One region of the Comamonas sp. A23 genome, then DNA from elsewhere that is predicted to be linked to it. Evidence: predicted binding sites of a transcription regulator. Region 1 holds the regulator's gene; the other holds the start of a gene.
The links. The regulator FNR, encoded in region 1, switches genes on or off when oxygen is low (the NO sensors DNR and NnrR bind a similar motif). The targets are predictions, from matches to a motif close to TTGATNNNNATCAA.
Positions count from the first base shown of each region.

Region 2: a site for FNR is predicted at 6,265-6,278, ahead of EIC84_RS03090 (MBL fold metallo-hydrolase RNA specificity domain-containing protein). Genes of this name have one in related genera too.

Region 1 covers NZ_RSDT01000001.1:356,774-372,403, forward strand. Annotated here, with positions in the region: gene EIC84_RS01700 (malonyl-CoA synthase) at 1-802, shown strand, start outside; gene EIC84_RS01705 (universal stress protein) at 1,130-1,573, opposite strand; gene EIC84_RS01710 (cation-translocating P-type ATPase) at 1,762-4,143, shown strand; gene ccoS (cbb3-type cytochrome oxidase assembly protein CcoS) at 4,143-4,280, shown strand; gene ccoN (cytochrome-c oxidase, cbb3-type subunit I) at 4,344-5,780, shown strand; gene ccoO (cytochrome-c oxidase, cbb3-type subunit II) at 5,800-6,432, shown strand; gene EIC84_RS01730 (CcoQ/FixQ family Cbb3-type cytochrome c oxidase assembly chaperone) at 6,450-6,587, shown strand; gene ccoP (cytochrome-c oxidase, cbb3-type subunit III) at 6,615-7,526, shown strand; gene ccoG (cytochrome c oxidase accessory protein CcoG) at 7,609-9,051, shown strand; gene EIC84_RS01745 (FixH family protein) at 9,178-9,483, shown strand; gene EIC84_RS01750 (hypothetical protein) at 9,741-10,004, shown strand; gene fnr (fumarate/nitrate reduction transcriptional regulator Fnr) at 10,068-10,790, opposite strand; gene hemN (oxygen-independent coproporphyrinogen III oxidase) at 11,059-12,441, shown strand; gene EIC84_RS01765 (sulfite exporter TauE/SafE family protein) at 12,445-13,158, shown strand; gene EIC84_RS01770 (HD-GYP domain-containing protein) at 13,251-14,513, shown strand; gene EIC84_RS01775 (bifunctional diguanylate cyclase/phosphodiesterase) at 14,510-15,630, shown strand, end outside.
Region 2 covers NZ_RSDT01000001.1:657,094-672,723, reverse strand. Annotated here, with positions in the region: gene selB (selenocysteine-specific translation elongation factor) at 1-1,507, shown strand, start outside; tRNA gene EIC84_RS03110 (tRNA-Sec) at 1,692-1,787, shown strand; gene EIC84_RS03105 (long-chain fatty acid--CoA ligase) at 1,805-3,493, opposite strand; gene EIC84_RS03100 (pyridoxamine 5'-phosphate oxidase) at 3,676-4,188, shown strand; gene EIC84_RS03095 (hypothetical protein) at 4,185-4,703, opposite strand; gene EIC84_RS03090 (MBL fold metallo-hydrolase RNA specificity domain-containing protein) at 4,781-6,181, opposite strand; gene EIC84_RS03085 (MurR/RpiR family transcriptional regulator) at 6,453-7,322, opposite strand; gene EIC84_RS03080 (aspartate aminotransferase family protein) at 7,520-8,860, shown strand; gene EIC84_RS03075 (amino acid ABC transporter substrate-binding protein) at 8,945-9,811, shown strand; gene EIC84_RS03070 (aspartate/glutamate racemase family protein) at 9,839-10,501, shown strand; gene EIC84_RS03065 (efflux transporter outer membrane subunit) at 10,660-12,123, opposite strand; gene EIC84_RS03060 (efflux RND transporter permease subunit) at 12,136-15,366, opposite strand; gene EIC84_RS03055 (efflux RND transporter periplasmic adaptor subunit) at 15,389-15,630, opposite strand, start outside.

The DNA.
Region 1 (15,630 bases):
CGTCTTCATGGGGGTACCAACCCTTTATGTGCGCATGCTGGCCGATGCCAGGCTGGACCGCGACATGGCCGCGCACATGCGTCTGTTCATCTCGGGATCGGCTCCCATGCTGATCGAGACCTTCCGCGCCTGGAAGACGCGTACCGGTCACACCATCCTGGAGCGCTATGGCATGAGCGAGACCATCATGCTGACCTCCAACCCTTATCAGGCCGATGCGCGCTACGGCAACGAGGCCGAGCGCCGCGGCGCAACCGTGGGCTTTCCCCTGCCTGGCGTGGGCGTGCGCATTCATGGCGATGACGGCAAAGCCCTGCCCGCAGGCGAGATCGGCAATATCGAGGTGCAGGGCCCCAACGTCTTCAAGGGCTACTGGCGCATGCCCGAGAAGACGGCAGAGGAGTTCACGGCCGACGGCTGGTTCAAGACCGGCGATGTAGGCATGCAGGACGAGCGCGGCTATTTCAGCATTGTGGGGCGCAGCAAGGACTTGATCATCTCGGGCGGCTACAACGTCTATCCGGCCGAGGTGGAGGGCTTCATCAACGATCTTCCCGGCGTGGACGAAAGCGCCCTGGTGGGCGTGCCTCACCCGGACTTTGGCGAGGTCGGCGTTGCCGTCATCGTGCCGCGCAAGGGCGCGCAGCTCGATGGGCTGAAGATTCTGGAGTCGCTCAAAGCCAGGCTGGCCAATTTCAAGGTGCCCAAGCGCTGCTATGTGGTGGACAGCCTGCCGCGCAACACCATGGGCAAGGTCCAGAAGAAGCTGCTGCGCGACCAGTATCAGCAAGAGTTCTCCTGAAGCCGGTCGAAGCGGACGCCAGGCGTTGGTTTTTGGCTGCAGTATTGGCTGCGTTTCAGGCGCTTGTCTTTTGACTTGACTCCTGAAAAGTGAGCTGATTGCGCAGCTTGCAAGACGGATTCAGCATTGAATCGATCCGAAAATAAAGCAGCTTGTACGCAAGCTGCTTTTAATTTGTGAGTGGCAAACGGCGGCCCCTGAGCGGCCTGTCACTGGATATCAGGGGCAAGTCCAGCAAGGGGCGCCCGGCCAGGGGTGCCCGGCGCGTCCCCCAGTACAGATGCCGTCCCCTCAAGGGAAGCCGCTAAGCGGCTCAGGGGGATCCGATCAGCGCAGCACCAGTACCGGCACCGGTGAGTGCGTCAGCACATGCTGGGTTTCGCTGCCCAGCAGCAGGCGCTGCAGACCCTTGCGACCGTGCGAAGCCATGACGATCAGGTCGCAATCATGCTTTTTGGCCATCTCCACAATCGACTCGGCCACCAGGTCTGAGTGGGCGATTTCGGTCGTGACATTGACCTTGCGCTCATGGCCAAAGGCTTTGACGCCGTTCAACAGGGTCTGGGCCTGATTGGTCCATTGCTCCTCAATGCGCTTGGCTTCCTTGATGTCCAGCAAGTCGCTGCCTTCCAGATAGCTGCGCGGATAGTGCGAGACAACCTTGAGCGCAATCACGCTGGCGCCGCACAAAGCGGCCAGATCCAGGCCTGCATGCACAGCCTTGTCTGAGAGTTCGGTGCCGTCGGTAGCAATCAAAATGCGGTTGTACATAGCTTTCTCCTTAGGTTGCATGCGTTGTAAATACAAGCATATGTCGATTGGGCAGTTAACGGTTGATTAATGTCAAGGTGGGTATCATCTGGCGTCGTTACGCTTGAAACATGTCCCAACACACTACTGTCCAGCCTTCCGCGGCAGAGCATGCTGTTGCTGACACCGGTTTCCTGAACTTGTCCCAGATGCACAGTCATCTGCTGGACGATCCGCAAGAATGGAGCTCGTTTGGTCGCCCCGCCGGCCAGAGCTCCAAGGCCCCAATCTCCGAGAATGCAACCGATTCCCCGGTGTGGGATTCCTTTGTGGTTCTGGAGGGCATGCACTGTGCTGCATGTGCGCTGACCATCGAGGAGGCGCTTCGGGCTGTCCCCGGAGTGCAGGCAGCCGAAGTCAGTGCCGCAACGCGCCGAGCCCGTGTCGAGTGGCGTCCTGCCCAGGTGCTTCCATCGCAATGGATGGAGGCCGTGTCGCGTGCCGGCTATCGCGCCTTGCCCGCGCGCGACGCGTTTGCGCGCGAGCTGCGCCAGGCCGAGACGCGCCGTGCCCTGTGGCGCTGGCTGGTGGCCGGCCTGTGCATGATGCAGGTGATGATGTATGCATGGCCAGCCTACACGGCGCGGCCCGGCGACCTGTCGCTGGAGATGGAGACCTTGCTGCGCTGGGCATCCTGGGTGATTTCTCTGCCCGTGGTGCTGTTTTGTTGCGGCCCGTTCTTCAAGAGCGCGCTCAAGGACATCACCCAGCGCCGCGTGAGCATGGACCTGCCCGTGGCCCTGGGCATGTTGATCACCTTTGTCATCAGCACGCTGGGCACTTTTGATCCCTCCGGTCCTTTCGGTCAGGAAGTCTTCTTCGACTCGCTGACCATGTTTGTCTTCTTCCTGCTCACAGGGCGCTGGCTGGAGCTGCGCCTGCGCGACCGCACGGCCGGTGCATTGGAAGCAGTGATGAACCGGCTACCGGATTCGGTGCTGCGTCAGCAGCCTGACTCGGGAGAGTTCGTGCGTGTGGCCACGCGCCGTCTGCGTGTGGGTGATGTGGTGCGTGTGCTCACAGGCGAGGCTTTCCCCGCAGACGGCCGGATTCTGCGCGGCACCACCCATGCCGATGAGGCGCTTCTGACTGGCGAGTCCACGCCTGTTTTGCGCGCACAAGGCGATGCAGTCACCGCCGGCAGCTACAACCTGGACAGTGTTGTCGAGGTGAGAGTGGACAGCGTGGGTGAGGGCACCCGCTTTGCGCAGATCGTGAATCTGATGGAAAGCGCTTCGCTGCAAAAGCCAACCCTGGCCCAGTTGGCCGACAAGGTGGCCCGGCCTTTTCTCGTCGTGGTGCTGCTGGCGGCGCTGGCCGCCGCCATCTGGTGGTGGCCCGCCGACCCGGGCAAGGCCATGATGGTGGCCGTGGCCGTGCTCATCGTCACCTGTCCCTGTGCGCTTTCGCTGGCCACGCCCGTGGCCATGCTGACGGCGGCCGGCACCTTGGCTCGCAGCGGCGTGCTGGTGCGCAATCTGCAGGGGCTGGAGGCGCTGGCCGCCGTGGATACGCTGGTGTTCGACAAGACCGGAACGCTGACGCGCGACGGCCTGGTGCTGCGCGCGCTGACACCTGCTGAAGGTCAAAATACTGATGAGCTGCTGGCGCTGGCCGCCTTGCTGGCGCGCCAGTCCATGCATCCTGCTTCCAAGGCACTGGCGCAGGCGGCCGAGGTGGCCGAATTGCCTGCCAGCGCATGGCTGCTGGATTCCGTCCAGGAAATCGCTGGCAGCGGCCTCGATGTCTGGGTGCAGGCGCGCAGCAATACCGCCTTGCGCCGCCATCTTCGTCTGGGCTCGGCCGCGCATTGCGGCGTACCCGAGTTGGCACCGCATGAGCCAGGGCAGAGCGTGGTGTTGGCCGAGGAATCGCAAGATGGCTGGCTGCCCCTGGCGCAGTTCCATCTGAGCGAGGACGTGCGCCCCGAAGCGGCCCAGGTCATTGCCGACCTCAGGCAGCAAGGCGTGACGGTGCAACTGCTCTCGGGTGACCGCTCTGCAGCGGTGCAAACCGTGGCCGCCAAGCTGGGCATAGAGCAGGCGCAGGGCGACTGCAAACCGCAGGACAAGCTGGCCGCCATGCAGGCGGCACAGGCTGCAGGGCATAAGGTTGCCATGGTGGGCGACGGCCTGAATGACGGCCCAGTTTTAGCCGGAGCGCATGTCTCTTTTGCTTTTGGTAAAGCAGTGCCGCTGGCACAATCGCGAGCAGACTTCGTGGTACTGGGAGACAGCCTGGAGTTAGTGTTGCAAAGCCTGTTGCTGGCCCGACGGACCCTGTCCGTGGTGCGCCAGAACCTGGGCTGGGCAGCAGCCTATAACGCGATCTCTATTCCTCTGGCCCTCGTGGGCTGGATGCCTGCCTGGCTGGCAGGGCTCGGCATGGCGCTGAGCTCCTTGCTGGTCGTCGCCAACGCAGCCCGTCTTGCACGTGTGTTGCCGCTGCAGGCAGCCGATAGCAACGCGTCCGCCCCCGCGCACCTTGCGCCGCGGGGCACCGTCATGCCACTGACTCAAGGAGGCCATTGATGGACATTTTGTATGTATTGATTCCGCTGTCGGTTGTTTTGGTCATGGCCATTGTGGCTGCCCTGTGGTGGGCCGTGTACCGGGGCCAGTTCGAGAGCGTGGAACAAGAAGGCGAGCGCATTCTTCGCGACGATTGATGTGGCTCAACGAGTCCGACCAGAAACCAATGAACACTTTGCAAGATATCTAAGAGGTGCCCGATGGAAGCAACAAATAACAATGCTGTCTATTACGACGACACCGTCGTAAGACAGTTCTCTATCATGGCCGTGGTATGGGGGGTGGTAGGTATGGCGGTGGGCGTGTTTATCGCGTCCCAGCTGGCCTGGCCGGAACTCAACTTCGGCATTCCATGGCTGAGCTACGGACGTCTGCGTCCGCTGCATACCAATGCCGTGATCTTCGCTTTTGGTGGCTCGGCGCTGTTCGCGACCAGCTACTACGTGGTGCAACGCACCTGCCAGACCAAGCTGTTCATGCCCAAGTTGGCTAGCCTGACTTTCTGGGCCTGGCAACTGGTTATCGTCGGCGCAGCCATCAGCCTGCCTCTGGGTTACACCCAGGGCAAGGAATACGCCGAGCTGGAATGGCCTCTGGACTTGCTGATTGCCGTGACCTGGGTGTCCTATGCCATCGTGTTCTTCGGCACTATCGGTATCCGCAAGGTCAAGCACATCTATGTGGCCAACTGGTTCTTCGGTGCTTTCATTCTGGCCGTGGCCCTGCTGCACATCGTCAACAATATTTCCATCCCCGCCGGCTGGATGAAGAGCTACTCGGCATACGCCGGCGTGCAGGACGCGATGGTTCAGTGGTGGTACGGGCACAATGCCGTGGGCTTCTTCCTGACCGCCGGCTTCCTGGGCATGATGTATTACTTCATCCCCAAGCAGGCGGGCCGTCCCGTGTATTCGTATCGCCTGTCGATCGTGCACTTCTGGGCGCTGATCTTCACGTACATGTGGGCGGGTCCTCACCACCTGCACTACACCGCTTTGCCTGACTGGACCCAGTCCGTGGGCATGGTGTTCTCGCTGATCCTGCTGGCTCCCAGCTGGGGCGGCATGATTAACGGCATCATGACGCTGTCGGGTGCCTGGCACAAGCTGCGCGACGATCCCATCCTGCGTTTCCTGATCGTGTCCCTGTCGTTCTACGGCATGTCCACCTTCGAAGGCCCGATGATGGCCATCAAGACCGTGAACGCGCTGAGCCACTACACCGATTGGACCGTGGGCCACGTGCACTCCGGCGCTCTGGGCTGGGTGGGTCTGATCACCATGGGCTCTCTGTACTACCTGATCCCCCGTCTGTTCGGCCGCGAGAAGATGCACTCCGTGCCCGCGATCGAGCTGCACTTCTGGATGGCGACCATCGGCATCGTGCTGTACATCGCCGCAATGTGGATTGCCGGTGTGATGCAGGGCCTGATGTGGCGCGCTGTCAACCCCGACGGCACGCTGACCTACACCTTCGTGGAAAGCGTGAAGGCGACCTATCCCTTCTATGTGATTCGCGTGACTGGCGGTCTGCTGTATCTGGGCGGCATGCTGGTGATGGCATGGAACACCTGGAAGACCGCAATGGCCGGTCGTTCCGTCAAGGTGGCAGTGCCTGCCGTGGTGGCTCACGCCTGAGCATTGAGGAGCAAAAGCAATGTCTGATCAAAATAACGCAGCTCCCAAGAGCTTTTCGCACGAGAAGATCGAGACCAGCAACTTTCTGCTGATCGCGCTGACGCTGTTCGTGCTGACCATTGGCGGCCTGGTGGAAATCGTGCCGCTGTTCTTCCAGAAGTCCACGACCGAAGCCGTGGCGGGTCTCAAGCCCTACACACCGTTGCAGCTGATGGGGCGCGACGTCTATCTGCGCGAGGGTTGCTACAACTGCCACTCGCAGATGATCCGTCCCTTCCGCGCCGAGACCATGCGCTACGGCCACTACTCGGTGGCTGGCGAGTTCGTCTACGACCACCCCTTCCAGTGGGGCTCCAAACGTACCGGCCCCGACCTGCATCGCGTGGGCGGCAAGTACAGCGACGAATGGCATCGCATCCACCTGAACAACCCGCGTGACGTGGTGCCCGAGTCCAACATGCCTGCTTACCCCTGGCTGGAAGCCAACAAGGTGGATGACACGGCCGTGGCAACGCGCATGAGCGCGCTGCGCAAGGTGGGCGTGCCGTACACCGATGCGGAAATCGCCGGTGCTCAGGCCGAGGTCAAGGACAAGACAGAGATGGAGGCAGTGATTGCCTATCTGCAGGTCCTTGGTCGCGCCGTCAAGTAAGAGAGAAAGGGCTGGAAATGGATATCACCACCATGCGTATCGTGGCCACGCTGGCATCGCTGGCGTGTTTCGTGGGCATCTGGTGGTGGGCGTATGCCCGCCGCAACCAGGCCCGTTTTGACGAGGCAGCTCAGGTTCCATTCCTGGAAGACTGAGTCTGATCACCACAACGAGAACATCCCATGAGCGATTTCATTAACAATTTCTGGTCGGTGTATGTCGCGGCGATTACGCTGATCGGCATCTTTGGCTGCTTGCTGCTGCTGATTCTGGTGGCCCGCAAGAAGGTCGTTCCCTCGGGCGACAACACCACAGGCCATGTCTGGGACGAAGACCTGCGTGAACTCAACAACCCCATGCCCAAGTGGTGGATGGGTCTGTTCGTGATCACCGTGGTTTTCAGCCTGGGCTATCTTGTGGTCTATCCCGGTCTGGGCGGCTTCGGCGGCAAGCTGGACTGGAGCCAGACCGGCGCCTACGACAAGGAAATGGCCAAGGCCAAGGCGGACCTGGAGCCTCTGTATGCCAAGTTCACCAGCATGCCTACCGAAGAAATGGCCAAGGACCCTCAGGCCATGGCCATTGGCGAGCGTCTGTTCATGAACAACTGTGCGCAATGCCACGGCTCTGACGCTCGCGGCAGCAAGTCCTTCCCGAATCTGGCGGACGGCGACTGGTTGCATGGCGGATCTCCCGAGAAGATCAGGGAGACCATCACCAACGGCCGTATCGGCATGATGCCGCCCATGGCGGCAGCCGTGGGCTCGGCGGAGGATGTGCGCAATGTGGCGCACTATGTGCTGAGCCTGTCGGGCAGCCCTCACGATGCCGTCAAGGCTTCGCAGGGCAAGTCCAAATTCGTGGCCTGTGCGGCTTGTCACGGCATGGACGGCAAGGGCAACCCCGCGCTGGGAGCTCCTAACCTGACCGATGACATCTGGCTGCATGGCTGGGGTGAGGCGGCAATCGTCAACATCGTCAACAACGGCAAGCACAATGAGATGCCTGCCCAGAAAGAGAAGTTGACGGAGGCGCAAATTGCCGTGCTGGCTTCCTATGTCTGGAGTCTTTCGAATACGCAAAACCAGAAGTAATGCGTTTTTAAAAGGCGGTGCCCTGGCACCGCCTTTTTCGCGTTTCAATTTTCAGTAATTACAAAAATATTAAGGAACTGCGATGCCGTGCGATCAGGGGAAGCCCCGAAAAGTCATACCGATCACGCCTGAGCCTCATGAGGGCGGGCCTGAGTTGGTGCCTATGTTCGCTTCCGAGCAAAAAGTGTACTCACGCTCTATTAGCGGCGTGTTCTCACGGTGGCGCTGGGCCATGGTGTTTCTGACCCAGATCGTCTTCTACGGCCTGCCCTGGCTACAGTGGGGCGAGCGCCAGATGGTGCTGTTCGATCTGGGGGCCCGGCGCTTCTATCTGTTCGGACTGGTGCTGTACCCGCAGGACTTCATCTATCTGACGGGGCTGCTGATCATCAGCGCACTGGGGCTGTTCCTGTTTACCGCCGTAGCCGGGCGTCTGTGGTGTGGCTTCTCCTGTCCGCAGACGGTCTACACCGAGATCTTCATGTGGATCGAAAGCAAGGTCGAAGGCGATCGCAGTGCCCGCATGCGTATCGACAAGAGCGGCTGGACTTTGGAGAAGATCTGGAAAAAGTCGCTCAAGCAGTTTCTCTGGATCGCTCTGTCTCTTTGGACAGGTTTCACCTTTGTCGGCTACTTCGTGCCCATCCGTGAGTTGGGTGTGGAGTTGATGGCCTTCCAGGGCAGCTGGCAGATTTTCTGGGTGGCGTTCTACGGCTTCGCCACCTACGGCAACGCCGGCTATATGCGCGAGCAGGTCTGCAAGTACATGTGTCCCTATGCACGCTTTCAGAGTGCCATGTTCGACAAGGACACCATGATCGTCAGCTACGACGCCGAACGTGGTGAAGCTCGCGGCCCGCGCAAGAAAGATGTCGACTACAAGGCACAGGGCCTGGGGGACTGCATAGATTGCAAGCTTTGCGTTCAGGTCTGCCCCGTGGGCATCGATATCCGCAAAGGGTTGCAGTACGAATGCATCGGCTGCGGTCTGTGCATCGATGCCTGCAACTCCGTGATGGACAAGATGGAGTATCCGCGTGGCCTGATCCGATTGACCACTCAGAATGCCGTCGCCAAGGCCTGGAAGCAGGTGCAGGTGATTCGCCGCATTTTCCGCCCGCGTGTGCTGATTTACTCGGCCGTGCTGGTGGCCCTCAGCGCCGCCATGATCGCCAGTCTGGTGCTGCGCGAGCCGCTCAAGGTCGATGTGATTCGCGACCGTGCTGCGCTTTCGCGCATCGTGGCGGGCGGCAAGCTGGAGAACGTCTACCGTCTGCAGATCATGAACGCCACCGAGTCCGAGCAGCGCTACCGTATCAGCGCCGTGGGCCTGGAGAATCTGGAAGTCGCATCCGAGCAGGAAGTGAGCGTTGGCCCTGCAGAGACGCGCGGCATTGCGGTGCGGCTGCAGATTCCGTATGGCTCAGCAACTCCAGGCTCGCACCCCGTACACTTCAATGTGGATGCAGTGACTGCCGGAGCAGGGCGTATTTCCGAGAAGACGGTGTTCCTGGTGCCGCGTTAATGCCAGGTCTTGACGGTCTTCGTGAGCCATCACGGAGGCCGGACAAGGGCACCGCCAATCGGCAACAATTTATGCCACCCTGCCGTGTGTGTCTGGGTGGTCAGAATTTTGGAAAGAGGTTTCATCATGTCGGCAGCACAAGCCAAGGTCTCGCAAACGGCCAAGATCATCCACCCCGAGGACGGCAAGCCCTGGTGGAAGTTTGCCCATGTCTGGCTCATCATCGCCGGCCCGGTGATCGTGGTGATTGCCGGCTTTGTCACCGCATACATCGCACTGAGCAGGCCTGATCCCGTGATTGACCCTGACTACTACCGCCATGGCATGGAAATCAACCAGCGCCTGAGCGAAAGTGAAAAAAGCCTGGCCCCAGCAGTCACCGGCCGCAATCATGCGGCCACGCCAGCCAAGGACCATCCGCTGGATCGCTGAGCGCTCCGGCGCTTGCTCCGCCAAGGTCGCTTTTGCGGCCTTTTTTGTTGCCGATATCAAAATCAGAGCGTGTTGCGCATGTTCTGTCTAACGTTGATGTAGAAGCAAATAGTTTTTTGATATCCAGATGGCGCAGGATGCTACTGAAAAGAGAGTGGTTCAGGGTTTCCCGCCACGGTGCATGCCCGCAGTCCTGCATGAACGGTCACCACTGTTGTGCAAAATATGACCAAGCCCACAGCCCAAGGAGAATCAGGATGGATGCTCGACGCTGGATGTGGATTGTCTGGCCGGCCTTTCTGGCGGCGGCAATCATGGAGATGGTGGTTTTCGCCTTTGTGGACCCGCTGGATGTGCACTGGCTGGGCTCCCCCCTGGACTGGTCGCGCCAAGCCATCTATACGGTCGCTTTTTTTGCCTTCTGGGTCGTGACCCTGATCGGAGGTGCGATGACGGTGATGCTGGGTCGCTCCGTCAGCGATCTCAATGGCGGCATCGTTTCCGAGCCTCTGCCCGATTAATTCGCACAGACAAAAAAGCCCGCTGTCCGCGGGCTTTGTCTTGAGAGTGTCTGTCGACTCGGTTCAGTTCTGGCATTGCTGGCTGTTGACGATGCGTTTGAGCGCCTCGGTATCCAGGATGCGCAGGTGGCGCTGCTTGACTTCCACAATGCCTTCCTCTGCAAATTTGGAGAAAGTGCGGCTCACGGTCTCGAGCTTGAGGCCCAGGTAACTGCCGATTTCTTCGCGCGTCATGCGCAGCACCAGTTCCGACTTGGAAAAGCCGCGTGCCGACAGGCGCTGAACCAGGTTCAACACAAAGGCCGCCAGGCGCTCTTCGGCACGCATGCTGCCCAGCAGCAGCATCACGCCATGCTCGCGCACGATTTCGCGGCTCATGACCTTGTGCACATGGTTCTGCAGGGCCGTGACCTCGCGCGAGAGCTGCTCCAGTTTGTCAAACGGCATGACGCAGACCTCGGCGTCTTCCAGGGCCACGGCATCACAAGTGTGGTGGTCGTTGACGATGCCGTCCAGACCAATGATTTCGCCAGCCATCTGAAAGCCTGTGACCTGGTCGCGTCCGTCTTCGGTGGCCACGCTGGTCTTGAAGAAGCCGGTTCGAATGGCATACAGCGAGGTGAACTCTTCGCCATTGCGAAACAGCAGACCGCCGCGCTTGACCTTGCGGCGCGTGGCCACAATCTCGTCAATGCGCTCCATTTGTTCATCGTCCAGGCCCATGGGCATGCACAGTTCACGCAGATTGCAGTTGGAGCAGGATGCTTTGATGGTCTGAAGATTCATGGGCTTTTTGCAACGGCGCAGACAGACACGGAGTGGAGAGTCGCGCTGGTCATTGACCTCGTGGTTGAAGATGAGATGGATCAAATTGTCGCAGCACTTGCCTTGAGGTCTCTTGATTTTCATCAAGGACAGGGTGATTGCCTTGGGGCACATTGCCTGTATTCGTTCAAAAACATGCGCTTTTGCCTATTTTGGGCATGATTTTCAGGATCTGATTTCCATTGAAATCTGCTCTATACAGAGTGTGGGCGCACCCTAACTCCCAGTTATGACCGCAGTCACGCCTGAGTTGCTGAGCCGCTTTGATATCCCCGGCCCACGCTACACATCGTTCCCAACAGCCGACCGTTTTGTTGAGGCTTTTGGTGCAGACGACTACATACTGGCACTCAAGCAGCGCAAGACGCATTCTGGCTCGCGCGCTTTGCCCCTGTCCGTTTATGTGCATGTGCCGTTCTGTGAGTCGCTTTGCTATTACTGCGCCTGCAACAAGATCGTGACCAAGCATCATGAGAAGGCTGCCGAGTATCTGGACTACTTGAGCCGTGAGCTGGCCATGCATACCGAGCATTGCGGCAAAGGCCAGCTCGTAAGCCAGCTGCATCTGGGCGGAGGCACACCGACCTTCTTCAGCGATGCCGAGTTGCAGCAGCTGATGGTCTTGATGCGTGAACATTTCAAGCTGGATCCCGCGGGCGAGTACTCCATCGAGGTCGATCCGCGCACCGTCAGCAACGAGCGGCTGAGAGCTCTCAAGGACATGGGGTTCAATCGCCTGAGCTTTGGCGTGCAGGACTTTGATCCCGCGGTGCAGAAAGCGGTGCACCGCGAGCAGCCCGCCGAGCAAGTCTTTTCGTTGGTGGCCGAGGCGCGCCGCCTGGGCTTTGTTTCCATCAATGTGGACCTGATCTACGGGCTGCCCAGGCAGACGCCCGAGTCTTTTGCGCGCACGCTGGCACAGGTCAATGAGCTGCGCCCCGATCGCATTGCACTGTATGCCTATGCGCATCTGCCCGAGCGCTTCAAGCCGCAAAGGCGCATCGAATCGGCAGACCTGCCCATGGGGCAGGACAAGCTGAACATGCTCTCCGGCGCAATTGATGCATTCATGGATGGCGGCTATGTCTATGTAGGCATGGACCACTTTGCGCTGCCTGACGACTCTTTGGCCATTGCCAAGCGCCAGGGGCGCCTGCATCGCAATTTTCAGGGCTACAGCACCCAGCCTGATTGCGATCTGATTGCACTGGGCGTATCGGCTATCGGCAAGGTGGGCGCGACCTACAGCCAGAACGTCAAGACTCTTGAAGAGTATTACGATGCCGTCGATGGCGGCATGTTGCCCGTGCAGCGCGGACTGGCACTTTCACGTGACGATCTGGTGCGCAGAGCCGTCATCATGTCCATCATGTGCCAGGGCTCCGTCCTGTATGAGCCCATGGAGCAGGCCTGGCTTATCAATTTCCGCGAATACTTCGCTGCGGAGCTGGATGCGCTGGCAGAGATGCAGCGCAACGGCTTGGTCGAGCTGTCCGCCGAGGGCTTCAAGGTCACTGGCCTGGGCTGGTTTTTTGTGCGCGGAGTAGCCATGCTGTTTGACCGATATTTGCAGGCCGACCGGAACCGCGCCCGCTTTTCGCGCATCATCTAGCGCATGTTGTTTTCGCTGGTCTGGACTGCTTTGATCATGGGGCTCGTGGGTGGGCCCCATTGTCTTGTGATGTGCGCTGCCCCCTGCAGTGTGGTCACAGCAGCGAAGCCTGTCGGCGGCGGGCAGCCAGTTGTCGTGCTCGGCCTGCAAAAACGCCAATGGCTGCGTACCAGTCTGTTTCATCTGGGGCGCATCGCTGCCTATGCCCTGCTGGGCGGGATCGCGGCCGTGGCCATGGAAAGTCTGGCCTGGCTGACCAGTCAGACAACGGCATTGCAGAGACTTTGGACGCTGATGCATGTGGCGGTCATGGCCTGGGGACTGGCCATGGTGGTGCAGGCGCGGCAGCCAGCCTGGCTGGAGCGGGCGGGGCGTTCCGTCTGGGCCAGGGTTCAGCCCTGGGTCACCGCGCCAGGCGGCAGTCTGGCAGCAGGCTTTGCCTGGGCACTGATGCCTTGTGGTTTGCTGTATTCGGCTGTGTTGGTGGCGGCCTTGAGTGGCGGCGCCTGGCAAGGGGCTTTGTCCATGGCAGCCTTTGCCGTTGGTGGTGCACTGTGGCTGCTGGCGGGTCCCTGGCTGTGGCAACTGGGACAGTCGCATGTCAATGCATTGCGGGCCAGATGGGGCACCAGAGTTGCAGGTCTGATGCTGATTGGCGTTGCGAGTTGGGCTTTGTGGATGGACCTGGTCTACAAACCCAGCCTTTGGTGCCGATAAGTCACACAAGAGGGGATTGTTGATGCTGTTTGCATCCCAACAGACCCTAGTCATGCTTGAGCAGTCATGGAACTGCGGAATAATGTCTTATCTTGTGTGTAGCGCTCAAAGTGAATCGTTTCGTTGCTATTGATATCGGACAACTGCGTATCGGCATGTATGTCCATCTGGAGACCGGCTGGTTGCGCCATCCGTTTCCCGTCAGCAGTTTCAAGATTGTCAATGACGAGCAGTTGCAGACACTTAGGACCCTGAAGCTCAAGGCAGTTCAGGTCGATCTATCGAGAAGCGATCTGGAGGAAGCGGCAGCACCTCCGGCCGCAGACCCTCAACCCGCTCCTGTCCCCCCTGAGAACGATGCGCATGCATGGCGTAACAGTATTTTGGGCGTGCAGTCCAGGTTTCTGGGCGCGGTTTCCGTATTTGATGACGTGCAGGCCTTGTTGCCTGTCAACCCCGAGAAGGCGCGGACAACGACGGATATGCTGGTTGCACAGCAAGTCGTCAAACTGGCGCAGGCTCGTGATCTGAGTTTGCATCTGCTCGCGGATACGGGGGGCGCCACCTTTGGCGTACATGGTGTCAACGTCTCCGTGCTGAGCCTGTTGCTGGGTAAGACGCTGGGCCTGTGCGATGACGTATTGAAGGATCTGGGCACGGCGGCCCTGTTGCATGACATCGGCAAGCCGGGGCTTGAAATTTCCGCATCGGCCAATGCACTGAATCAGGGCACGGGCCGCACGCCTCTGCGAGAGACCGTGTATGCGCGTCATGTCGGAGAGTCGGTGGCATTGGCTCTATCCATGGGCTATCCTCCTTCCGTCACGACGGCCATCGCCCAGCATCATGAATGGGCCGATGGGTCAGGCTTTCCACTTGGCTTGCTGGCCGAAGATATGGACATTGCCGGACAGATCCTGGCGCTGGTCAATAATTTTGAGCGCTTGTGCAATCTGCCATTGCAAGGCAACGAAATGACGCCTCATGAAGCCATGGCTGCACTGTATGGACAGTATCGCCAGCGATATGCGCCCGATGTGCTCAAGGCATTCGTGCAGACCTTGGGGGTCTATCCGCCGGGCTCTTTGGTGGAACTAAGCGATGGGCGGATGGGCGTGGTGGTGTCTGTCAACACCAGCCAGTCGCTCAAGCCGCAGGTGCTGACCTATGACATGCAGGCGCCGCAGAAGCTGCGGTTCGTAGATTTGCTTGAATATGTGGGTTTGGGTATTCGCCGGGGCTTGACGCGAAATCAGCTTTCTCGAAATGCGTTAGAAGCTTTACAGCCGCAAAGGCGTCTTTGCTACTTTTTTGACAGTTCTGCAGCACCTGCTGCCGAGAAAGACCTCGCGTGACTTTGCAGCAGAGTTTTCTGATTGACCCTCTGCTTGCCTCCATGCTCGATGGTTTGCAGGAGGCGGTCTGGCTGCTGGATGCGCAGACATTGCGTGTCGTGCATGCCAATGCAGCCAGTATGCAGCTCACAGGCTACACGCCCGAGCAGGCGCAGGAGCAGTATGTCGATGTGCTGTGCGCCTCTCTGGTGCAAAAGGCGTTCTGGCAGGATGCCTCAAACTGGGTGGGTGGGGCGAAATTCCTCACAGAAATCTGTACAGCCAATGGTTCATTGACAGCTGTGGAGATGGCGGTGGGCTCCATCGCCCTGAATCCACGCTGGTTGATGCTCACCATGCTCGACCGCAGCGAGCAGTTGCGGCACGAGAGCGAACTGGACATGCTGCTTGCAGAGTTGCGGGCGACGCTTGAGTCCGCTGCAGATGGCATGCTGGTCTGTGATCTGCGCGGCGGCATTCGTGCATTCAATCACCGTTTCGCGGAGCTGTGGCAACTACCCGAACCACTGCTCGTGCAGCGAGATGATGCGGCCGTCTTTGCCCATTTGGAAGCGCAGACCATCAGCAGCGAGAGTCAGTTCACTCTTCTACAGGATGCGCAGGACCTGTCGGCTCCTGAAACCTCGGAGGTACTGCAGCTGCTCAGTGGCAGGGTTCTGGAGCGCCGCTCCGTGCCTCAGCTCAGCCGCGGTGTGGCGATAGGGCGTATCTACTCCTATCGAGACATCACGGTGGAATCCAGCTCGGCGACAGAACTGCGTCTGGCTGCAAGAGTGTTCGAGTCCAGCCTGGACGGTATCTTCATTGCCGATGCCAATGGTGTCATCGTTCAGGTCAACCCGGCTGGCGGGCAGTTGCTGCATGGCAAGGCGGTGCTGGGGCTCGCTGCCTGGACTCTGTTCGAGTCCGAGGGAGGGCCTGTGTCCGACCTGCTGGAGCTAGCCGCTGCGCGCTGGGATGTGGGCAGCTTCTGGGAGGGCAATCTTTGGCTCAAGCAGAGTGAAGGTCAGCGCTGCGCGGTCTGGCTGTCCTGGGTGGCATTGCGTGACGGATATGGGCGTCTGGTACAAAGCATTGGCTTTATGCGCGACATGACCATGCAGCGCAGCGCTCAAAA
Region 2 (15,630 bases), 300 kb from region 1:
CAGCCCCATCTTCGAGACCAATGCCGCAGAACCCGGCAATGCCGGCGTAAAGGCCTTGCGCGAACATCTGCAGGTGCAGGCCCAGATGATGCAGGCGCGTCCCCGAGACGGACTGTTCCGGCTCGCCGTGGACCGCGTCTTCACGCTGCCGGGCCAGGGCACGGTGGTCACGGGCACGGTCTTCAATGGCCAGGTGCGAGTGGGCGACACGCTGGCGCATTCGACCAGCGGTCAGGCCGTGCGCGTGCGCAGCATTCATGCACAGAACCAGAGCAGCGACAGCGGCGTCGCCGGCCAGCGCTGCGCACTCAATCTGGCGGGCATAGGCAAGGACGAGATCGAACGCGGCGACTGGATCATGGACCCACGCCTGCTGCAGGCCACGGACCGCCTCGACATTCATCTGCACCTGCTCGGCGAAGCGCCCTTGCTGGCCCAGTGGACGCCAGTCCATGTGCACCTGGGCACCAAGCGCACCACGGGCCATGTGGCGCTGCTGCAGGACGAGGCCATAGAGCCCAGCACCGAGGCCCGCGTGCAGTTGGTGCTCGATGCGCCGGTCTTTGCCCTGCCCGGCGACCGCCTGATTCTGCGCAACGCCCAGGCCAGCCGCACCATCGCCGGCGGCATGGTGCTCGACCCCTATGCCCCGAGCCGCAAGCGCCGCAGCGCAGAGCGCATGGCCTACCTCGACGCCATGGAGCAGCTAATCGCCCGCAACGACTTCAGACCGCTGATCGCACAGGCCCCGCACGGCATTGCGCGTTCGCAGCTGGTGCGTCTGAGCGGCCATGCCTTCCCCGAGGCCAGCCTTGCCGACACCATCCAGTTGCCCATCGCCGGCGGCGATGCCCTGGTGCTTGGCCTGCAGCGCTGGCAGCAGTTGCAGACCCAGGTCATCGACAGCCTGGCGCGCTTTCATGAAAAATCGCCCGACGAGCCCGGCGTCAACGCGGCCAGACTGAGGCGCATGGCCTTGCCCGGCCTGCAGCAAGGCAGCTACGACGCGCTCTATCAGGGCCTGGTCGATGCCCTGCTCAACAGCCAGTTGCTAGCCAGCACCGGCGCCTGGCTGCATTTGCCGCAGCACAGCGTGCAGCTGAGCAGCGCCGAGCAGACGCTGGCCGAAAAACTGCTGCCCGCCATTGCTGCAGGCCGCTATGACCCGCCCTGGGTGCGCGATCTGGCGCGCGACCATGCAGCTGGCGAAGAGCTGGTGCGCCAGCTGCTCAAAAAGCTTTCGCGCCAGGGCCAGCTGTTCCAGGTCGTCAAGGATTTGTTCTATGCACCGTCGCGCATGGACGAACTCGCCGCCCTGGTTGCCGACATCGCCAGCCAGCACGCCAGGGGTGAAGTGGAAGCCAGCGCATTCCGCGACGCCACGGGTCTGGGCCGCAAGCGCGCCATCCAGATTCTCGAATTCTTCGACCGAACCGGCTACACGCGCCGCGTGCGCGACGCCCATCTGCTGCGCCCTGATGTTCATTGGAATAGCACGCCACGCTGAGCCTGCAATGAAAATCAGCGGAAATCAGTCCAGATTCCTTATCCCGCTTACGCAACAAGCTATCAAATCAGAATAGAGCCGGATATGCGGCCTTGACGTTCTGTTTGTCATCAGGTGCCGGATTGCTGGCTACAATCACCGTCTTATCTTCTACAAGAGTGGCAACCTCCACTCTTGACTCGAAGGAAGGCAATCGTGCCCGGTGGCGCGGCCGGGCTTCAAACCCGGTGGGGGGCGTCAGCCGCTCCCGGGTTGGTTCGACTCCAGCTGCTTTCCGCCACTCCCCCTCTTTGCATTTCAGACCGCGGCTTCCTGCTCCTGCAGCATTCGCCACATCACCTTGCCGCTGCCGCTCTTGGGCAAAGCCGTCACGAATTGCACCCGACGTGGGGCCTTGTAGACTGCCATATTGTCATGGCACCACTGGATGATCTGCTCTGCCGTCGTCGCCTCATGGCCGGCACGCAGCACGACCACAGCCTTGACGGTCTCGCCGCGATAGGCATCCTTGGCGGAGATCACGCAGGCCTCCTGAATCGCGGGATGGCGGAACATCAGCGACTCCACCTCGGCCGGCCACACCTTGAAGCCGCTGGCATTGATCATGCGCTTGAGCCGGTCGGTGATGAAAAAGTAGCCATCCTCATCCACGCGCCCCAGGTCGCCGGTGCGGAAAAAGCGCTTGCCATCAAGCTCCATAAAGCTCTGCTCGGTCGCCTCGGGGCGCTGCCAGTAGCCTTCGAACACCTCGGGACCGTTGACCACGATCTCGCCCTGCTCTCCTTGGGCCACCTCTTCCAGCGTGTCGGGGCTGATCACGCGCGCATCGGTACTCATGAAGGGAATGCCCAGGCATTGCTGCTTGGGATGGTCGGGCGGATTACTGTGCGAAGGTGCGGCGGTTTCGGTCAGGCCATAGCCCTCGCAAAAACGCAGCCCGTACTGCTCGAGCAGTCGCTGGGCCACGGCCTGGGGCATGGCGGCGCCGCCGCCGCCGATGTATTTGAGGCTGGAGAGATCGAAGGACGCAAAGTTGGGACTGGCCAGCAGATCGATCACCATGGTCGGGATATTGGTCCAGCTCGTGACCTGATAGTGCGAGATCAGGCGCCCTGCCAGTTCACGCTCCCAGCGCGGCATGATGATCAGTGTCGCCCCCATGTAGATGGCACTGTGCAGCACGGACACCATGCCCGTGATGTGAAACATGGGCACGACGGCGAGCACCACGTTCTCGCTGCTGCCCGTGCCCCACATCGCGCCGGAAACGGCATTGTGGTTGATGCTGCGGTGCAGGTGCATGCAGCCCTTGGGCTGGCCCGTGGTGCCGCTGGTATAGGGCAGCAATGCCAGGTCGTCACGACCCGCAGTATGCGGCGGCGGCAGCTCGCTGCAGGCCAGCGCCTGCGTCCATGCATGGACCTGGCCGTGGTTCAAGCTGGCAGGCTCGCGCTCGCCCAGCAGCCAGTTGCGCCAGGCTTCGGGCGGCGCATCCGGCCCCTGCACATCGGCATCAAAGCCGTCGGTGAACCGTGTCACCAGCAAGTGCTGCAGCGCCTCGGAGGGTTCCAGTGCATTGCTGGCCTTGGCCAGCTCCGGCGCCAGATCGGCCGTGGTGATGGCCACCTTGGCGCCCGAATCCGTGATGTAGTGCTTGAGCTCCTCTGCCGTATTCATGGGATTGACCGGCACCACCACCGCATTGGCGCGAAAGATGGCGTAATGCGCCAGCACCAACTGGGAGCTGTTTTGCATCAGCACGATGACGCGGTCGCCTTTTTTCACGCCCAGGCCATGCAGATAGGCAGCCATGCGCTCCGTGCCCTCGCACAGCTGCTTATAGGTCGTGGTGCGCCCCAGAAACACCAGCGCGGCCTTGTCCGGGTAGCGCCTGGCATTGATAGCAAGGTTTTCCCAGACGCTAGTTGCTGGAACGGTGATGGAATATGGTAGCCGATTAGGCCAAAACTTGTGGTGAGCGGGCATGAGTCAGGCAATCAGAAAAGCGTATACATAGTCCGGGTGGACTAATCAATCCGCAAGACTAGGCCTGCAACCTCGGCCCGGCATCCGGGATGCCCCCAACAGTCGGTCACGCAGGTGACGACTGGTGCGGCCTGGCGCGGCTCGCCCTGCTCCGGCTCTGCGCTATGGCTTACCATGCGCAAATGCCTCATGAATCACGCCTGCAGCAGTCGCTGCGCCAGCTACTCGCCAGCCAGCGCACCGCCGCCCTGGCCGTACAGCCGCAGGCCGGCTCTTCAGCGCCCGGATATCTTCCGGCCCCGGGCCTGTCTCTGGTGCCATGGGCCTGGAATGGCGAATTCAGCTGTCTGGTACTGCATGTCAGCGCGCTGGCCAGCCACACACAGGCCATGGAGCGGCATCCCGCCGTCAGCCTGCTGATGAGCAGGCCAGAGTCCGCTGGCGAAGCCGTGCATGCGCTGGAGCGCATCAGCATCCAGGGCGTGGCATCCACTCCGCCACGCGACAGCGGCCTGTGGCAAGGCGCCCGGGCCAGCTATCTGGAGCGCTTTCCCGAAGCCGAGCCCATGACGGCTCTGGGCGACTTTCGTTTTGTCTGCATCACGCCGCAAAGCGGCAGGCATGTCGCAGGGTTCGGCGCGGCGCGCGATGTGGACGAGCACGATCTGATAGCCGCACTCAACCCGGCTGCCTAGCCTTTGCTGACCCGGCCCAACCTGGATTGGCCAGCTTGAGCCTGGAACACATGCTCGGCAATCAGGCACATGCAGGCCAGAGGCTGGCCCTGCACGAGGGCCTGAACATGGTCCTGCCAGATCTGCCCCTGCTGCTCCACGCTTGCGTCCAGAAAGCACTGCAGCATCTGCTGCGGATCTGCACAGACCCGATAGTGATAGGGGTCGCGCCGCAGGCATGCCGCGCGCAGATGCAGGCCGAACGCCTCCCACGTCACCGCTCGGCCTTGCAGACGCTGCCACTGATGCAGCAGCTCATGGGCAAAGACGCCTGCCACCACAGGGTGGGCAAGCCGCAGCGGCCGATGCGGGTCAGCCTGCTCAAAAAAGCTGCGCGGCAGATAGATGCGCCCGCCCCCCAGGGACAGCGCCCGCCTGGTATCGCCCAGACGCCGCACATGCAGACGCATGCCGGGCAGCAGCTCATCCAGCGCAGTGCCGAAAAGCCGCTGCACGAATCCGGTCTCGACCGGCATCAGCCTTCGCCGCCAGAACATCATGCAACAGGGCGCGCGCAAGGAGGATTACGCATATCGGAGACTCCCGGCACGCGCTAGAACTCGAAGACCTGGCCGGGCTGCGGAACCTGCACCGAGAAATGCAGGCGCTCGTGCAGCAGCGCGGCCAAGGCCCGGGATGCCTGCGGCTCCCCATGCACCACAAAGGTCTGCTGCGGCGGGCGGGTGAACGCGGCCGCCCAGTCCAGCAGGGCCTGCTGGTCGGCATGGGCCGAAAAGCCGCCCAGGGTATGGATGCCGGCACGGACCTCGACTTCATCGCCGAGCAGGCGCACCAGCCTGGCACCGTCGACCAGTCTGCGCCCCAGCGAACCTTCGGCCTGAAAGCCGCAGATCACCACGGCACACTCGGGCCTGGAGAGATTGTTCTTCAGATGATGCAGCACCCGCCCCGCATCGCACATGCCGCTGGCCGAGATGATGACCGCGCCGCTCCTGATGCGGTTGAGCTTGATGGAGTCCTCCACATCGCTGATGAAATGAATGTGCGGCGACTCCTTGAGTCTTTTGACGCTGCCCAGCAACTGCCTGGCCTCCTCGTCGAACACGCCGAAGTGCCGCAGCGTGATGTCCGTGGCCGCCACCGCCATGGGTGAATCCACAAATATCTCTACCGGCGGCAGACGCTGCTGCTGGATCAGCTGCAGAAAGTGATAGAGCAGCTCCTGCGTGCGCCCCACGGCAAATGCCGGGATGACCACATTGCCATGGGGAACCGTGCGCGTGACCACATCGACCAGCTCCTCCAGGGTATCGCCCGTGCTCCTGTGCTGCCGGTCGCCATAGGTGGACTCGATGAGCAGCAGATCGGCATCCATGATCGGCGTGGGGTCGCGCAGGATCACCCGCCCCGGCTGGCCCAGATCGCCGCTGGCCACCAGCTTGCGCGAGCCGCCATGACCATCTGCCAGCCACAGCTCCACAATGGCCGAGCCCAGAATATGCCCGGCATCCTGAAAACATACTGTCACCGCAGGATGAGGTTCGAAGCTGTGGCGATAAGGCATGGCCTGGACCTGCTCCAGCGTGCTCGCCACATGGGCCAGCGAGTACAGAGGAACCGCCGGCTCTCGCTCGCGCCGCTTGCCTTCGCGCTGACGCCGCGCCGCCCGCTCGGCATCCATCATCTGGATATGGGCACTGTCCTTGAGCAGGACTTCGAGCAGGTCCTTGGTGGCCAGAGTGACATAGATAGGGCCCTTGAAGCCCTGAGCCACGAGCTTGGGCAGCAGGCCACTGTGATCGATGTGCGCGTGGGTCAGAACGACGAAGTCCAGGCCCTCGGCATCAAAGGCAAAGGCTTGCTGGTTGTGCTCGTCAGCCTCGCGGCCGCCCTGGGCCATGCCGCAGTCGATCAGAAAGCGACACCCATGCGCCTCGACCAGAAAGCAGGAGCCCGTAACCGACTGCGCCGCACCGTGAAAAGTGATGTTCATGAAGCACCCATTGACGATCCACATGGACCGTCAATGAATCTAGCACCACTGGCACCTGCGTTTCCAGAGCCTCAAGTCTTGCCTTGACGCCCATCAAATCAACCGAAACCATAGCGACCACGTGCGGGCTGCGTCGATTGCCCGCACCAACGGCTCGCTGCCGTCTCCGGCTTTTCCAATACATGCCCTCCTGAGCTGCTGCGTCATTGGAGATGGGGTGCCCTGCCGCGTCACTCTGTTACGAGCTAGGTGCCCCGCGCCCTCGGCGGTACTAGCTGCCTCGGCTACGGCCCCCGGCATCCACATAGGCGCCTGACTCGAACAGGTGGGCCTCTGCCCTCTCAATGCGGTCGATGACCGGCTTGCCCGCGCGACTGACCAGTAGTTCCAGCAGCGACTCTGTCAATGCCATCCCCGAGGTAATCGATGGAAAAAATGAAGGACTCTGTGTCGAAAAAAGCAACGTCACATCCGCCAAAAGCGACAGCGGCGAGGCATCGCTATCGGTAATGGCAATTACTTTGCAGCCAGCACGCTTGCCTGCTTCCACCACCTGCAGCACCTCCCGGGAATAGGGCGCGAAGCTGATGACCAGGAGTGCATCCTCCTCGGTCATGGATCGAGTCTGCATCTCCAGAGAGCCGCCCTGGCCGTCTATGAGATGCACGGAATTTCTGAAAAGCCGATACACATAGACGAAAGAAAACGCGATGGGAAAGCAGGCACGAAACCCCGCTACATGAACATTGGGCGCCGCTTCCAACAAGACGGCCGCATCGTTGAGCCCGCTCCTGCTATGACGCTCCGTGGCCTCAAGGTTCGCCTTGTGAACCTGAAATATCTCGCCCGCCAGACCTTGCTCACTGGCGCGCTCCAGCAAAGAGCGGGCCCTGTCGCCATAGGCTTCCCGACCCAAGCCCATCTCCTGCGCAATCGCCTGCTTGAGTTCCGGCCAGCCGGCAAATCCTAGCTGCTGAGCAAATCGCACCAGCGTCGCCGGACGTGCATCCGCACTGATACCCACGGTGCGCATCGAACTGGTGACCACTTCGTTGGGATGGTCCAGCACGTATTTCGCAATCCGCTGCAGAGCTGGACTCAGTGAGTTGAAGCGGCCTCGCAGCTCGTCTTTGACAGTCATGGTTGAAGACTCAATCGAAAGCTTTCCTCGCCAGATGCTTGGCTGGAAAGCTTATGGAACAAATGTTCCCAAAGCATACAACTCAGCAAAATACCTCTTGACGAAACATTTGTTCCATTAAATACTTTTAATAGAACATTAGTTCCAAAACACAGCAACGCCTCCAAGCACCCGTATCAGCTTTCGGAATCTTCCACATGACGCACGTCTTTCACCGCCATCTGCGAACCGCCCCACCCGTTGCCGTATCGGCTCACGGCATGCGAATTCAGGATGCCAGCGGCCATAGCTACCTGGACGCATCCGGGGGCGCAGCCGTTTCATCACTGGGCCACGGACATCCAGACGTGATTGCGGCGATGCACGCCCAGATCGACCAGCTCCCTTATGCGCATACCAGTTTCTTCAGCTCTCGGCCGGCCGAGGAACTCGCAGACGAGCTCATCCGCACAGCGCCTGAAGGCATGAGCCATGTGTATCTGGTCAGCGGTGGCTCCGAGGCTGTGGAATCCGCATTGAAGATGGCACGCCAGTACTTTGTGGAAATCGGAGAGCCTGAGCGCACACATTTCATTGCCCGGCGACAGAGCTACCACGGCAATACCCTGGGTGCTCTGGCCGTCGGCGGAAACGAATGGCGCCGCGCCCCTTTCGCTCCCATTCTGGTACCTGCCACGCATGTGGCGCCTTGCTACCCGTATCGCGAACAACGCGCCGAAGAAACTCCCGAGCAATATGGACAACGGCTGGCGCAAGAGTTGGATACGGCCATCCTCGCCCAAGGTCCGGGGCGAGTCATCGCCTTTGTGGCAGAGACCGTGGGCGGAGCAACGGCAGGCGTGTTGACTCCGGTACCTGGCTACTTCAAGGCCGTGCGCGAAGTCTGCGACCGCCATGGCGTGCTTCTCATCCTCGATGAAGTAATGTGCGGCATGGGACGGACCGGGACTCTGCATGCCTGCGAGCAGGAAGGCATCAGCCCGGACCTGATGACCGTCGCGAAGGGACTGGGAGGCGGCTATCAGGCCATAGGCGCGGTGCTTGCAAAAAAGCACATTGTTGACGCCATGTCTTTCGGCAGCGGCTTCTTCCAGCACGGGCACACCTATCTAGGACACCCCGTCGCCTGTGCTGCGGCGCTTGCCGTCCAGCGGGTCATCCACCGGGACGGACTTCTGGCCAAGGTGCAGGAGGACGGCGCCTTCTTCGGTGCGCTGCTGCGCGAAACCTTCGCCGACCACCCTCACGTGGGGGACGTGCGCGGTCGTGGCTTCTTCTGGGGCATTGAGCTGGTTGCAGACAAAGCCGAGAAACGCCCCTTCAACCCGGCGCTCAAGGTCAATGCAAATCTCAAGAAGGACGCCATGGCGCGGGGCCTGCTGTGCTATCCGTTCGGAGGCACTGTCGATGGAGTCAACGGAGACCATGTGCTGCTTGCACCGCCCTATATCGCCAGCCGCGATGAGCTCAAGACCATTGCCAGTCTGTTGGCAGAGTCCGTGGACGCCATCACCCGGCAAGCCGCCATCGCGGCCTGAAGACTCCCACTCCCCGTTCTCAACCCCACTCTCTCATTCAGGAATACCATGCGCTTGTCTATCCGAAACGTCGCGGCTGCTGCCATGATGGCCACTGCTCTTGTCCCCGCACTGGATGCCCTCGCACAGGAGTCGCCTACTTTGAAAAAGATCAAGGAGAGCGGGACTATCACCCTGGGTCACCGCGAGGCCTCCTTCGGATTCTCATACATCTCCGATACCGCCACCCCCATCGGCTACAGCCTCGACATCTGCATGAAAATTGTGGACGCCATCAAGGCCGAGCTGAAACAGCCCAAAATCGATATCAAGTACCAGGTGGTGACGTCGCAGAACCGCATCCCTCTTGTGACGAACGGGACGGTCGACCTTGAGTGCGGCTCCACGACCAATTTGGTAGAACGCCAGAAGGACGTGGCATTTTCTCCGGACATCTTCCGATACAACGTGCGCATGGCAGTCAAGGCCAGCTCAGGCATCAAGAGCATTGCTGACTTGCAAGGCAAGTCGGTTGTCACCACCGCAGGCACGACTTCGTTCCGACTCCTGCGTGAAACCAACCGTGGCAAGGTGCTGGAGGTCACACAATTGTCCGGGAAAGACCATCTCGACTCCTTTCTGCTGCTGAATTCGGGCCGCGCAGCCGCCTTCGTGCTCGACGACATCTTGTTGGCAGGTCTTATCGCGAACACCCAGAACCCGAAGGAATTCATCATCACGGGTGAAAACCTGCGCACAGAAAATCAGTCTCTGATGCTGCGCAAGGACGACCCGCAGTTCAAGGCGCTGGTAGACCGCGTGGTGGTCGGAATGATGAAATCAGGCGAAATGGAGACACTCTACAAAAAGTGGTTCATGTCGCCGATTCCACCGAAGGGGACCAACATCAACTACCCACTCAATGCAGAAACCAGAGAAGGCTTCGAGAACCCTTCTTCAAAGGGCATCTGACATCCTCGAACTTCCAGGCACCAACATATGACTCGGATTGCTCTCATTCACGCCCTTAGCCATTCGGTCGAGCCCATCAACGCCGCATTCGACCGAGACTGGCCGCAAGCCGTTCGCATGAACCTGCTGGACGACAGCCTGTCGGCAGACCTCGCACGAAGCAGCCACGGACTCGACACAGCCATGCACAGGCGCTTCGAGGTCCTGGCCGACTACGCAGTGGGCACGGGTGCCCAGGCTATTCTCTTCACCTGTTCGGCATTCGGACCCTGCATCGATGCGGTCGCTGCGCGGCATGCCGACCTCCCGGTGCTTCGGCCCAATGAGGCCATGGTGGCCGAAGCACTGCGACAGCCCGGAAAAATTGGACTCATCGCGACTTTTGCTCCCACGCTGAAGTCGATGCCGCCCGAGTTCGGTCCGGATGCCGACCTCGTTCTGGCTCTGGCCGAAGGCGCGTTGCAGGCCATGAATGCGGGAGACCTGGCCCGCCACGACGCGCTCATTGCAGCCCAAGCCGCTCGATTGAGAGACGAAGGATGTACCCGTATCGCTCTGGCGCAGTTCAGCATGGCAAGAGCCAGGGCGGTTTGCGAGCAAGCGTCGAACCTGCCGGTACTCACCACGGTAGATAGCGCGGTACGCGCACTGAGGACTGCGCTTTGCAATCCGGTCACCACGTGGGGATAGGCTAGAGCCCGCCTCTTAGCGGCCGAAGACCTTTGTGCCGAGCTTCATCACTCAACGCAGAGAGGCAGCTGCCGACAGCGGTAGACGCGGGCCGGCACAGAGCCTGCGATGATGCTGCATCTGGGCCCAGCTCAGGCCTGCCCGGAACAGGCCCCTCCTCATCCGCGAGCCGCAGGCGGCTCACCGCTATCCCAGCCTCCGCCCAGCGCACGAATCAGCGCCACTGTGGCCGTGTACTGCGCGGTGCGCACCTGCAGGGCCTGGCGCCGGTTGCGCAACTCGTTGCGGCGTGCATCGAGCAGCTCCAGCTGGCTCACCAGACCGTTGCGGTAGCGCACGTCCGAGAGATGGGTGGCGCGCTCGGAAGACTGCACGGCCTGCCCCAGCACATGGGCCTGACCCGAGAGAAGACGCAAGGCACTGAGCTGATCCTCCACATCCCGAAAGGCCGCGAGCACCTGGCCGCGCTGGGCGGCCACGGCTGCCTCCAGACGCGCACGGGCGCCCTCTTCCTGCGCTGCGCGCTGGCCGCCGTCGAAGATGGGCAGGGACAGCAAGGCGCCTATGCCCCAGGAGCGTGCCGACCACTTGAACAGATCGCCCAGCTCCGGCGAGGCATAGCCGCCATTGCCCGTGAGCGTGATGGCCGGAAACCATGCAGCCTGCGCCACGCCCACGCGCGCCTGGGCAGCCAGCACCGAAGCCTGGGCCGCCGACACATCGGGGCGGCGCGCCAGCACCGTCGCAGGCACGCCTGCCGGAATCACAGGCAGCGTTGCCAGCACAGGCTGTGCAGCCAGCGTGAAGCCAGTGGCGACATCGCCGACCAGCACGGCCAGCGCATGCGTGAGGGCCGCCTGCTGGCGCTCCAGCGCCAGCGTCTCGGCCTCGGTGGCCGAAACCTCGGTCTGCATGCGCGCCACATCCAGCTCTGCCGCATCGCCGGCCCGGAAGCGCTTCTCGATCAGTGTCAAGGTCTCGCGATAGGCCACCAGACTCTGCTCGACCAGCTGGCGTTCGGTCTGCAGCGAACGCAGCTGCAGATAAGTCTGCGCTACATCAGCCTGCACCATCAGGCGCGTGCTCTGCAGCAGTGCTTCGCGTGCATTGGCATCCTCGCGTGCCGCTTCGCTGGCCCGCGACAGCCTGCCGAACAGATCCGCTTCGTAAGAGAAGTTCAAGCCGGCCGTGACCAGGGTTGCGGGTTGCATGCCGCTCGCGGTGCTCAGCCCGGCCTGGCGCACAGCGCCGCCCGAGGCCCCGATCTGCGGCTGCCGCTGGGCATCGGCCGAGCGCAGCAAAGCGCGGGCTTCAGCTAGGCGTGCCGCAGCGGTCTGCACATCGGCATTGGCTTCACCCGCGCGCTCCACCAGAGCGCTGAGTTCGGCGTCGGCAAATACCAGCCACCAGGCACCGCGCGGCTGAGCCTCGGCCGGGGCAGCCTGCGTCCAGCCCGCGGCTGCGGCCTGGGCGCTGAAGCTTGCTGGCACGGCAACGCCGGCATGCTCGGCCACCGTGGGCGGTGCGCTGGCGCAGCCTGCCAGCACCAAAGCTGCCGTCAGCACGCTCAGGGACGGCATCAGGGATCGAATGCCTTGCATCGTTTTCATATCGGAATCCATGGTTGATTGGGCTTATTCGTCATGGCCGCGCGGCGCAGCAGGCATGGGCAGGGCCGAGGCGCCGTGACCCGGCTCGCTGATCGGCGCCACATGGCTGCCGTGCTGCTGCAGGGGCCGGTTGCCAGCCAGACGACGCAGCACCACATAGAACACCGGCGTGAGGAACAGGCCAAAGGCCGTCACACCGATCATGCCGGCGAACACCGCCACGCCCATGGCGCTGCGCATCTCGGCTCCCGCGCCCGTGGACAGCACCAGGGGCAGCACGCCCATGACAAAGGCCAGCGAGGTCATGAGGATGGGGCGCAGGCGCAGGCGGCTGGCTTCGATGGCGGCCTGCACGGGCGTGCGGCCGGCAAATTCCAGCTCGCGGGCGAACTCCACGATCAGGATGGCGTTCTTGGCCGACAGCCCCACCAGCACGATGAGCCCGATCTGCGTGAACACATTGTTGTCGCCGCCGCTCAGCCACACGCCCGTCATGGCGGCCAGCAGGCCCATGGGCACGATGAGGATGATGGCAATCGGCAGGGTCAGGCTTTCGTACTGCGCCGCCAGCACCAGGAAGACCAGCAGGATGGCGATGGGGAAGACCAGCACGGCGGAATTGCCGGCCAGGATTTCCTGGTAGGTCAGCTCGGTCCACTCGAAGCCTATGCCGGGCGGCAGGGTTTCGGCAGCAATGCGCTCGACGGCGGCCTGTGCCTGGCCCGAGGAGAAGCCGGGCGCGGGCCCGCCATTCACGTCGGCGGCCAGAAAGCCGTTGTAGCGCATGGCGCGTTCTGGCCCGAAGCTGGGTTCGAGCTTCATCAGCGCCGACAGCGGCACCATCTCGCCTGTGGTGGAGCGCACCTTGAGCAGGCCCACGTCTTCGGCACGCGCCCGGTAGGCGGCATCGGCCTGGACGCGCACGCTATAGGTGCGGCCGAACTGGTTGAAGTCGTTGGCGTACAGGCTGCCCAGGTAGATCTGCAGTGTCTCGAAGATATCCGTCACGGGCACGCCGAGCTGGCGCGCCTTGGTTCGGTCGATGGCGGCATAGAGCTGGGGCACGTTGACCTGCCAGCTTGTGAACAGGCCGGCCAGCTCGGGCGTCTGGTAGGCCTTGGCCATGAAGGCCTTCACGGCCGCGTCCATGGCGTCGTAGCCCAGCGAGGCACGGTCCTCGATCTGCAGCTTGAAGCCGCCGGTCGTTCCGAGGCCTGCCACGGGGGGCGGCGGGAACATGGCGATAAAGGCTTCCTGGATGCTGCCAAAGGCCTGGTTGAGCTGGCCCGCCACGGCACCGCCGCTCTGGTCGGCATGCTTGCGCTCGGCAAAGGGCTTGAGCGTGACAAAGACGATGCCCGAGTTGGAGCTGTTGGTGAAGCCGTTGATGGACAGTCCGGGGAACGCGATGGCATCCTCCACATTGGGATTGTTCTTGACGATCTCGCCCATGCGGCGGATCACGTCTTCCGTGCGGTCCAGCGTGGCGCCATCGGGCAACTGGGCAAAACCGACCAGATACTGCTTGTCCTGGGCCGGCACAAAGCCGCCGGGCACCAGCTTGAACAGACCCCAGGTCGCGCCCACCAGCACGGCGTAGATCACCAGCATCAGCGCCTTGCGGCCGATGACGCGCTGCACGCCGCCGCTATAGGCATCCGAGCCGCGACGGAACAAGGCATTGAAGCGGCGAAAGAACCCGCCCAGCACGCGCTCCATGCCGCGTGTCAGCGCGTCCCTGGGCGCATCGTGGCCGCGCAGCAGCAGCGCGGACAGCGCGGGCGACAGGGTCAGCGAGTTGATGGCCGAGATCACCGTCGAGATGGCGATGGTCACCGCGAACTGGCGATAGAACTGGCCCGTCAGGCCGCTGATGAAGGCCAGCGGCACGAACACTGCCACCAGCACCAGGGCGATGGCGATGATGGGCCCGCTCACCTCCTGCATGGCGCGGTAGGTGGCCTGGCGCGGCGACAGCCCGGCCTCGATGTTGCGCTCCACGTTCTCCACCACCACGATGGCGTCGTCCACCACGATGCCGATGGCCAGCACCAGGCCGAATAGGCTCAGCGCATTGATGGAAAAGCCCAGCAGGTGCAGCACGGCAAAGGTACCCACCACCGACACCGGCACGGCCAGCAGCGGAATGATGGATGCGCGCCAGGTCTGCAGGAACAGGATCACCACCACAACGACCAGAGCCACGGCTTCAAGCAGGGTCTGGATCACGGACTTGATGGAAGCCCGCACGAACTGCGTGGGGTCGTAGGCGATGCGGAACTCCACGCCCTCGGGCATGTGCTTTTGCAGCTCGGCCATGGTGGAGCGCACATTGGCCGAGATCTCCAGGGCGTTCGAGCCCGGGGCCTGGAACACGCCCATGCCCACGGCGGGGTCGTTGTTGAGCAGGGAGCGCAGCGAATAATCGGCCGCGCCCAGCTCCAGCCTGGCCACGTCGCGCAAGCGCGTCACCGCGCCGTCAGCACCGGTCTTGACGATGATGTCGCCGAACTCCTCCTCGGTCTGCAAGCGGCCTTGCGCATTGATGGACAGCTGCATGTCAACGCCAGGCAGACCGGGCGAGGCGCCGACCACACCGGCCGCAGCCTGCACGTTCTGGCCGCGGATGGCGGCCACCACGTCGGCGGCCGAGAGACCGCGCTGCGCCACCTTCTGCGGGTCCAGCCAGGCGCGCATGGAATAGTCGCCGCCGCCGAAGATCTGCACCTGGCCTACACCCTTGATGCGCGCCAGGCGGTCCTTGACGTTGAGCACGGCATAGTTGCGCAGATAGTCGATGTCATAGCGGCCGTTGGGCGAGACCATGTGCACGACCATGGTCAGGTCGGGGGCGCTCTTGACCGTGGTGATGCCCAGGCGGCGCACTTCCTCGGGCAGGCGCGGCTCGGCCTGGGAGACGCGGTTTTGCACCAGCTGCTGGGCCTTGTCGGGATCGGTGCCCAGCGCGAAGGTCACGGTCAGCGTCATCACGCCGTCGGTCGTGGCCTGGCTGCCCATATAGAGCATGCCTTCCACGCCGTTGATGGATTCCTCCAGCGGCGTGGCCACGGTTTCGGCAATCACCTTGGGATTGGCGCCCGGGTACTGGGCGCGCACCACCACCGAAGGGGGAGCGACCTCGGGGTATTCCGAGATCGGCAGCGTCCGCATGGCGATCAGCCCTGCGAGAAAGATAAGCACCGACAGCACGCCCGCGAAGATCGGGCGGTCGATGAAAAATCGGGAAAGGTTCATGGTGTCGGAGGATTAAGGGTTCTCAGACCGTAGGTTGCTTGGCGGCGCTGCGGCCATCAGCCAGCTCTGCCTTGGCGTTCATGGGCACGTCCTGAGGCGCGACCACCACGCCTGGGCGCACACGCTGCAGTCCGTTGACGACGATGCGCTCGCCGGCCTTGAGGCCCGAAGTAACCACACGCAGGCCGTCCACCGGCGCGCCCAGTTGCACCTCCCGGTACTCGGCCTTGTTGTCAGCACCAATCACGAGCACGAATTTCTTGC